Linked DNA regions of Dyadobacter chenhuakuii. The protein of the gene in region 1 binds, or shares a complex with, the protein of each later gene. Links are inferred from orthologs where the notes say so. Each region holds a gene or a part of one and is shown in the gene's direction. Other genes may lie near its edges.

The links.
Region 2: the proteins of tsaD (region 1) and tsaE are in contact, whole or in part, in a crystal structure (PDB 6N9A), measured with the Thermotoga maritima proteins. The link is inferred for Dyadobacter chenhuakuii from one-to-one orthologs. Residues at the interface, in WP_004082750.1 of Thermotoga maritima: Cys10, Asp11, Arg49, His50, Leu82, Gly84, Gly135, Gly136, Glu154, Thr155, Leu156, Asp157, Asp158, Ser159, Glu162, Asp165, Lys166, Arg169, Leu170, Tyr175, Lys213, Thr214, Leu217, Tyr218, Gln221, Arg222, Asn324; in WP_004082108.1 of Thermotoga maritima: Leu37, Gly38, Lys46, Lys57, Val59, Lys60, Ser61, Thr63, Phe64, Thr65, Leu66, Met67, Val69, Pro71, Tyr82, Arg83, Leu84, Asp86, Asp88, Phe89, Asp93, Ile128, Asp130, Glu131, Arg134.
Region 3: the proteins of tsaD (region 1) and tsaB are in contact, whole or in part, in a solved structure (PDB 4WQ4), measured with the Escherichia coli proteins. The link is inferred for Dyadobacter chenhuakuii from one-to-one orthologs.

The regions. Positions count from the first base shown.
Region 1 is NZ_CP098805.1:5,369,764-5,372,826, reverse strand. What follows is about bases 16-2,919. They hold tsaD (tRNA (adenosine(37)-N6)-threonylcarbamoyltransferase complex transferase subunit TsaD), read left to right. Parts: upstream 16-920; coding sequence 921-1,919; downstream 1,920-2,919. Other genes in these bases: lpxA (acyl-ACP--UDP-N-acetylglucosamine O-acyltransferase), read right to left, coding at 2,857-2,919; NFI80_RS22425 (MOSC domain-containing protein), read left to right, coding at 1,947-2,744; NFI80_RS22435 (translocation/assembly module TamB domain-containing protein), read right to left, coding at 16-850. In the rest of the region: more of NFI80_RS22435, read right to left, coding at 1-15; more of lpxA, read right to left, coding at 2,920-3,063.
Region 2 is NZ_CP098805.1:3,009,001-3,012,034, reverse strand. Bases 35-2,909 are described here. They hold tsaE (tRNA (adenosine(37)-N6)-threonylcarbamoyltransferase complex ATPase subunit type 1 TsaE), read left to right. Parts: upstream 35-1,193; coding sequence 1,194-1,625; downstream 1,626-2,909. Other genes in these bases: NFI80_RS12445 (alanine dehydrogenase), read left to right, coding at 1,663-2,889; NFI80_RS12455 (Gfo/Idh/MocA family protein), read left to right, coding at 35-1,137. Also shown: more of NFI80_RS12455, read left to right, coding at 1-34; NFI80_RS12440 (hypothetical protein), read left to right, coding at 2,922-3,034. UniProt on the Escherichia coli protein: Required for the formation of a threonylcarbamoyl group on adenosine at position 37 (t(6)A37) in tRNAs that read codons beginning with adenine.
Region 3 is NZ_CP098805.1:4,409,983-4,412,924, forward strand. What follows is about bases 1-2,783. They hold tsaB (tRNA (adenosine(37)-N6)-threonylcarbamoyltransferase complex dimerization subunit type 1 TsaB), read left to right. Parts: upstream 1-937; coding sequence 938-1,630; downstream 1,631-2,783. Other genes in these bases: NFI80_RS18290 (S41 family peptidase), read left to right, coding at 1-781; NFI80_RS18300 (DUF2480 family protein), read left to right, coding at 1,708-2,244; rnhB (ribonuclease HII), read right to left, coding at 2,202-2,783. In the rest of the region: more of rnhB, read right to left, coding at 2,784-2,831; NFI80_RS18310 (VWA domain-containing protein), read right to left, coding at 2,831-2,942. UniProt on the Escherichia coli protein: Required for the formation of a threonylcarbamoyl group on adenosine at position 37 (t(6)A37) in tRNAs that read codons beginning with adenine.

The DNA.
Region 1 (3,063 bases):
AATGCCCTTTCATGCGGACTTTATGATTGAAATCGCCCAGCTCGCCGGATCTGTTATAGTAAAATATGACTTCATCTTTCAAATGTGAATTGCCGATATGGGCGTCCAGCTCTTTGAGCTCCATCTTTTTTTGGCAAAACAAAAAGCGCGTTTCCAGATCATGCATCCTAAGGCCGGTCTGCTTATCGACTGTTTCCAGGTTTCGGGCCAGAAAAGAAATGGTGTCGCCCTGAACCAGGAAATTTCTCAGGTCCCCGTTTAATTTATTCAACTCGAAATGGGAATAGTCAAAAGTCCTGGCACCTTTATCGCGGGGCTGACGCGGATCATCATAGCGGAATGTGCCGTCGATGACTTTTGATTTACCAATAATAAAAGGCGTGTTGTTTTCAGGTGCGTTTTTGGGGCGCGGAACAGCCGGGGCGGTGAGCTCGTTGATCCGTTCGATGAAGCCATCAATGTTCAATGAGCCTGAGGAAGGTATAATGGCCAGGTGCACATTGGGCTGATATACATTCACTTCATCGAGATAAATTTCTTTTGAAGCGTTTTCAATAATGTTATTAAGGTCCAGATTAACGTCAATCCTGCCGACGTCGATCATATCCTTCTGGCTCGTGTCTTTCACCGAAATACCTTCGAGGGAAACCACGTCGAACCACTTGATATTGACTTTCTCAATGGTAATGGGATAACCCAGCTTCTCAGAAATATTACTGGTAACACGCTGAACTGCCCAGGTTTGGACGGAAGGAAGCTGAAGTGCAATGGTCACAATTCCCAGCGCCAGCAGCGCGAAGATGATCACTACGATCAGACCATTACCAAACGCCTTCAGGAATTTTAACATATATAGCTTCGCGGCGGGATACCGCTTATCTTATTGTTATGCTTAATTTTGCGACTATAGTTCAACAAATATGAATATCCTCGCCATTGAATCGTCTTGTGACGAAACCTCCGCAGCCGTAATCACTAACGGGAAAATCTGCTCCAATGTTGTTGCTACGCAACTGATTCACACACAATATGGCGGCGTGGTTCCCGAACTTGCTTCGCGGGCACACCAGCAACACATTCTGCCTGTGGTAGATAACGCGCTGAACGATGCAAAAGTAGCAAAAAAAGACCTGGATGCCATTGCTTTTACCAAAGGACCGGGGTTATTAGGTGCTTTGCTGGTAGGGACTTCATTTGCCAAATCCATGGCATTGGGGCTCAATATTCCGCTTATCGAGATCAATCACATGCAAGCGCACGTGCTCGCGCATTTCATCGATGATCCCAAACCTGCATTTCCTTTTCTCTGCCTCACCGTCAGCGGCGGGCATACGCAGATTGTGAAGGTTACCGGGCCACTGGAAATGGAAATTATTGGTGAGACAAAAGACGATGCTGTGGGCGAAGCATTTGATAAAACAGCCAAATTGCTCGATCTGCCCTATCCTGGCGGACCGTTGATCGATAAATATGCCGCTTTGGGTAACCCGAATGCTTACCCTTTCCCGCTTCCTGAAATGCCCGGGCTGGACTTTTCTTTCAGTGGGATCAAGACTTCGTTTATGTATTTTTTGCAAAAACGGGTGCGTGAGAATCCTGGTTTCATCGGTGAAAATATCAATGATATCTGTGCGAGCATTCAGTTTACATTGGTGGACATCTTGTTGAAAAAACTAAAAAAAGCGTCGCGGGAAACGGGCATTAAGGAAATTGCAATCGCCGGCGGTGTCTCTGCGAACTCGGGATTACGGAAATCACTGCTTGAATTGGGGGAAAAACTGGGATGGAAAGTGTACATTCCGGCATTCGAATACTGCACAGATAATGCAGCCATGATTGCGATGGCAGCGCATTATAAGTTTGAAGCCAGGGATTTTACGGATCAAACTGTAAGTCCGCTCGCCCGGATGGAATTTTAAAAGTCATGAATAAAACACCTTTGAACAATGCGTTTATCAGAAATTTGGATCTATCCGGTCAAGTCGTTGGGTGGAATTCGCCTTACCGAGGCTAATGTCGAAGAAAGAGGCCTGCAGTACGATCGTCGCTGGCTCATCATTGACGAAAACAATGTGTTTATCACGCAAAGGGTTTTTGGTCAAATGGCCCTGATCGATGTCGCGCTGGAATCAAGTGGACTTAAAATATTTTTGAGAAACAATCCCAAAAACAATGTGATCCTTCCTTACGAACCTGGTTCTGGGAAAAAGGTCTCTGTAACGATCTGGGACGACATTGTGAATGCGGTAACAGTTTCTGATGAAGCGGATGCCTGGCTCTCGGCGCAACTGGATAAGCGCGTCAGGCTTGTAATGATGCCGGAATCAACAGAGCGAAAGGCGGATCCGAAATATGCCAGCAATGGAGAGAATGTGAGCTTTGCGGATGGATTTCCATTCCTTGTCATATCTCAGGCCTCACTGGACGAGTTAAATTCCCGGTTGGAAGAACCGATTTCCATGGTCCGTTTTCGCCCAAATTTCGTGATTGCTGAAACAATGCCTTTCGAAGAAGATCAATGGAAGCGTATCCGGGTGGGAGAACTGGATTTTGAAATTGTAAAACCTTGCGGCCGGTGCGTGCTGATAACCGTCGACCCGGCAACAGGCGAAAAAGGCGCAGAGCCCCTGAAAACACTGGCATCTTACCGAAGGGTCAACAACAAGGTGCTTTTCGGACAGAATATGGTAGCAAGTAATTTTGGGCTTGTTAAGGAAGGGGATGCATTAGAAGTGGTTGAATAACAGCGAAAGCCGGAAATTTGCTTCAAGATTCTTTTAGATTTCATGCGTAAAAAAAGCCCGGGAAAACAATCCCGGGCTTCATATATTTTAACAAAATCCAATTGGAAAATCCCTAAGGCTGCGCTTCTGCTTCGGTGGTTCCGTTTGTCTGGAAAGGGCTTTTCATAATCCCTCTTTCCGAATTACGGATGAAATTAATGACCACATCCCGCTCGTTGGATGGCGGCAATTCCAGTTCTATTTTTTGCAGAGCTTCCGCATTGTTCAGGCCGCGCATGTATATGTAGCGGTAAATGTTCTGGATCTCGTTAATCTTTTC
Region 2 (3,034 bases), 2.4 Mb from region 1 along the record:
AGCGGCGGTTTAAGGAATCGTTTTCTGGACACGATGGAAACGCAGATTGTTGCTGCTTCGGATGTGTATGCGGTTAAGCGTGAAGCATTTGTGACCAATGTAAATAAATGGTATGCTGAGAAAGCGGCTCAAAGCAATTATAAGTCAGCTATCGGAATTGAAGATTTTCGCGAGTTGCTTGCCCGTAAAGACATTGATGCTGTGGTAATTGCAGCGCCGGATCACTGGCATGCGTCTATGGCGGTGCGGGCTGCCGAGGCAGGGAAAGATATTTATTGCGAAAAACCGTTATCGCTCACTGTCAGAGAAGGACGTGCTATGGTGGATGCAACCCGCAAGCATAATCGCGTTTTCCAGACAGGAAGCATGCAGCGATCGGCCAAGGAATTTACGCAGGCTGTGCAATTGGTGCAAAGTGGCGCCATTGGCAAAGTGAAGCAGGTTTTCGTCAATGTAGGCGGACCGCCGAAAGCATGGGATTTAAAAGAAGAAACAAAACCCGATGGCCTGAACTGGGATCTCTGGATGGGCCCCAATGCCATGAACCGGCCTTATAACAATGAACTGGCACCCGTCATGACAGCCACATTCTGGCCCAAATGGCGTGATTACATTGAATTTGGCGGCGGCGGCATGACCGACTGGGGCGCACATATGTTTGACATCGCGCAATGGGGATTGGGCATGGATAACAGCGGGCCGGTGGAGCTTGTCTATTCAGAGCCTACAAAAGGATTGGTCTACAAATATGCCAACGGCGCCGAAGTGATCCACCGGCCGATGGAAGGCAAGCAACATTGTCATTTCGTAGGAACAGACGGTGAGGTTTTTGTAGCAAGAGGAGAGCTGCGCACCACGCCCGAAACATTAAAAGAGAAGACCTTTACCAGTGAAAATTCAAAAGTCTACGTCAGTGATAACCATTATAAAGATTTTCTGAATGCGATCCGCACGCGGAAGCCGCCGATCTGTGATGTGGAAGTGGGGCATAGGACCGCTTCTGTCTGCAATATTGGGAACATCGCGTATCGCCTGCAACGTTCATTAACCTGGAATCCAAAAAAGGAAGAATTTAAAAAAGACAAGGAGGCAAACCAACTTCTGGGCCGCGACATGAAGGCCGAGTGGAAGGTTTAACACAACACTCCATGATTTAATGTCACGAGTTTTTCCAAAATGTGTATTTTTGTAGCATGTTTGGAGAGTCTGCCGTTATGCAATTTAGTGAGTTGGAAGAACTGGAAACGGTCTCTGCTGATCTGCTGCATATTGGCAAAGACATTCCCGTATGGCTTTTCGAGGGCCATATGGGCGCCGGCAAGACAACCCTCATCAAAGCGCTCTGCAAAAAGCTGGGCGTTCGCTCACACGTTCAAAGCCCTACATTTTCACTGGTCAACGAATATGACGCCGGTGATAAATTGGTGTATCATTTTGATTTTTACAGGATTAAGGATGAAGTCGAAGCGCTTGATATGGGCGTGGAGGAATATTTCGATTCCGGGCATTTCTGCTTTGTCGAATGGCCGGGGAAAATTGAATCCTTATGGCCATTGCATTATCTGCTGATCCATATGGAAGCGGATGAAAATGGCGTGAGAATGTTAAAGGCAACCCAGGTATAGAGGTCATAATCAATTCGTTTCACATTCACTTTTTTCAATGGCACAACCTCAGATTACCGGTTTCGAAGAGCTTGCCAAGCAGTCGGCGTTGTATCCGCAGGAATCCCTGGTGGCGGTGCGCAAGGATCAGAATTCGCTGCATATTGGCTTGCCGCGTGAAGTTTCTTTGCAGGAAAACCGGATCGCATTGACTCCCGACGCAGTAAAAATCCTCGTTCGAAACGGACATGAAGTGTGGGTTGAAAAGGATGCAGGAAAAGGCGGAAACCTCTCCGACCACGAGTACAGCGAAGCCGGGGCGGTGATCGTGCAAAGTGCCAAGGAAGTTTATCAGGCCAATGTGATCCTGAAAGTGGAGCCGCTGGTGGAAGAAGAGTTCCGTTATATCAAAGCAGGGACAACATTGATTTCGGCAATGAACCTGCCAACGCTGGAAAAGAAATATTTTGAGAAGCTGAATGAGCTGAAAATAACAGGGATCGGTTACGAGCTCATTGAAGATAAAGTAGGAGGGAAGCCCATCATCAGGGCGATGGGCGAGATCGCCGGAAGCACCGTTTTGCTGATCGCTGCTGAATATTTATCCACGCCTAATGGTGGAAGAGGCATCATTCTGGGTGGTATTACAGGCGTTCCGCCAACTAAAATCGTGATCCTGGGAGCCGGAACAGTTGCGGAATATGCCACCCGCGCCGCCATTAGCGTAGGCGCGGATATCAAGGTTTTTGACAAGCATATATATAGGTTACAAAGGTTAAAATACGCGATAGGCCAAAACCTTTATACATCCATCATTGACTCGGACACATTAGCGGAGGCCATCGCCCGCGCTGATGTTGTCATAGGCACGATGCGCGCTGAGAACGGGATCAGCCCATTGGTCGTTACCAAAGAAATGGTTTCCCAGATGAAGCCAGGCTCCGTTATCATTGACGTCAGCATTGACCAGGGCGGGTCTTTCGAAACTTCCCGCATGACCACGCACAAGCACCCGACATTCAAATATAATGATGTGATTCATTACTGCGTGCCCAACATTCCTTCACGTGTGGCGCATACGGCCAGCACGGCGCTTAGCAATGTATTTTTGCCGTTTTTATTGCAAACAGGCACAATTGGCGGCATCGAGGAAATGATTTATGCCAATCGTTGGTTTATGAAAGGAGTGTATTGTCACAAAGGAACATTGACAAATTCACATATCGCAAGGAGTTTTAACATGCGCTATAAAGATTTAACATTGCTGCTGGCAGCCAGAATGTAAGACGTCGGCCGATTTTTTAATTTAAAATAATCATGATTAATAATAGTAATGAAAATGCCCTGATGGACGACGCCAACTCACCTGAGTTGAACCAGAAACTGATGGGTTATATATCGCAGGACTTTATCAAAGTGGCGGATCAGCT
Region 3 (2,942 bases), 960 kb from region 1 along the record:
TTCGGCCGCAGAGATCGTTTCCGGCGTGATCCAGGATTACGACCGCGGCGTGTTGATCGGCCAGCGGACTTATGGAAAAGGGTTGGTGCAAACCACGCGTGATCTTTCTTTCAATACCAAAATGAAGATCACAACCGCAAAATATTACATCCCCAGCGGCCGGTGCATTCAAGCGATCGATTACAGCCACAGAAATGACGATGGAAGCGTAGGAAAGATTGCAGATTCACTAATGACCGAATTTAAGACCAAAAATGGACGTTCTGTTTTCGACGGCGGCGGGATTTTGCCAGACATTTTGACTGAAAAAGAAACTTACTCGCCACTGGCCACTTCCCTGGGCCGCAATCGTCTTTTCTTCGATTACGCAGTAAAATTCCACTTCGAGCACCCGACTATTAAACCAGCCAAAGAGTTCAGTCTTTCCGACGCGGATTATGCTGCATTTACCAAATGGCTAGGTGATAAAGAATACGATTACACCACGCAGGTTGAGCGTGATCTGAATGATCTGGAAGCTTCTGCGAAGAAAGAAAAATCTTTGGAAGTAATTGAAGATCAGCTTAAAGCATTGAAATCAAAGCTGTCACATAGCAAGGATAATGATTTGCAAATCTTCAAACCAGAAATTAAAAAGATCCTGGAAGAAGAAATCATCAAGCATTATTATCTTGAAAAAGGTTTAAGAGAAGCCTCATTCAAAGAAGATCCGGAAGTGAAGGCGGCGCTGGCGCTGTTTAAAGAACCGGCTCGTTACAATGATCTTTTGAAGAAAAAGTAAGTTGCTTGCCCTGTAATAATAATCAGCAAAGCTACTTACCCTGTCACCCTGAGCGGAGCCGAAGGGGGCGCTACTACCTAGGTGTAACGCCCCCTTCGACTCCGCTCAGGGTGACAGGAATTGTTAGCATTTCTGCTCCTGCCTTTCTTTAATATTATGCTCCTACTTAGTATCGACACCTCCATTCGCGGCTGCTCCGTGGCAGTTCACGAGAATTCCGTTTTACTCGCCAGCGCCGACCTGCATACAGATCGTTCATCCTCTTCCATGCTTACCACGCTCATGGAAAGTGCCGTGACTCATGCAGGTTTTACATTAAATGATCTCGACGCTATTGCTGTTGCCAAAGGCCCCGGCTCTTATACCGGCTTGCGCGTGGGCGTCTCCTCTGCAAAAGGGCTGTGTTATGCCTTGGATAAGCCGATGATTGCTATTAACACGCTGGAAGCGATGGCTTTGCAGTTGAGTGCATTCTATCCCGAACACTTGCTTTGCCCCATGATCGATGCGCGGCGAATGGAAGTTTATGCGGCTGTTTTTGACTCGACGAATAGTTTCGTACAAGAAACTCAGGCCATTATCATGGATGAAAATTCATTCCAGGATCTGCTTAGTGAGCATAAAGTTGTTTTCTTCGGTGATGGAGCTGCAAAATGTGAAGCGTTGCTGGGAGATCATCCTAATGCTGTTTTTCCAACCAAAGAAATTCGACCTTCTGCAGTAACGATCGGTGAATTGGCGGTAAAGGCTTTTGAGAATGCGCAGTTTGAAGATGTGGCTGGTTTTGAGCCGTATTATTTGAAGGATTTTATGTCGCCACCTTCGAAAAAATCCAGCTTGCCTGCTTAGTGAAGTTGATTTCTGTTTGGTGAAATAAACAAACTGCGCTTTTTTCGTGTTAGCAATTCAAGTAAAGCAAGATTAAGATGGAAACTGAAGAAATTGTAAACCGGGTTGCGGTTAGCGGCATTGTCTCGCTGGATTTGGAAGAATTGTATCATCCCGGTGAGCGTGTTTTATACGATATCAAAGACAATTTGTGGCAGGGAATGATCCTGAAAGAAGAGGATTTCCGTGAATTCCTGAAGGCGCATGACTGGACTCAATATGAGGGTAAGAATGTTGCGGTCACTTGCTCAGAAGACGCCATTGTACCAACCTGGGCTTATATGTTGCTGGCGGTTCAGTTGGAGCCTTATGCAAATGCGATTGTTTTTGGTGATCTGAATGCTTTAGAGGACAAATTGTTCGCAGATGCGATTAGCAAGCTTAACATTAGCGAATACGAAGGCAAAAGAGTGGTTGTGAAAGGATGCAGCAAGGTGAATGTTCCGATTTCTGCTTATGTTGAAATTAGCCGATTGCTCAAACCAATCGTTCAGAGCCTAATGTTTGGTGAGCCTTGCAGCACGGTTCCGCTTTATAAAAAGCCTAAATCTTCCATTTCTTCTTCCATCGCCTGATCGCATTCGGGCTTCAATAATTTGAATGTCATGCGGTGATAGGGGCACGGACCGTGCAAGCCAATGGCTTTTCGATGGTGAATGGTCGGGTAACCGACATTCGTTTCCCATCCATAATGCGGGAACTGGCCGGAAAGTCTGGACATTAATTCGTCCCGATAATTTTTGGCTAAGACGGAAGCCGCTGCGATTGAGAAATAATGTGCGTCGCCTTTTATGATGCACGTATGCGGGATCATGGGGTAAGGCGTGAAGCGGTTGCCGTCCACGAGTAAATGTTCCGGCTTCATGCGCAGCTTGTCAACGGCACGATGCATGGCCAGAAAGCTGGCTTTCAATATGTTGATCCTGTCAATTTCCAGATTATCGACTTCTGCCACGGCCCAGCAAATGGCTTCGCGGATGATGTCTTTTTCGAGTTCCAGCCTTTGAATTTTGGTCAGTTGCTTGGAATCGGTAAGATAGGAATGGGTAAAATCTCTTGGTAAAATTACCGCTGCGGCTACCACAGGGCCCGCCAGACAACCTCTGCCCACCTCGTCCAGTCCAGCCTCAACCGCGTCGAAATTGTAATATGCTTTCAGCATTAATCTTCAAGAATGTTTGCCATAAATGTACTTTTTGTTCCAATCGCAATCAGCAGGAACAACACTGCCCAATATAGATAAACCCGGTAAAAATCCGTCACATCACGGGAC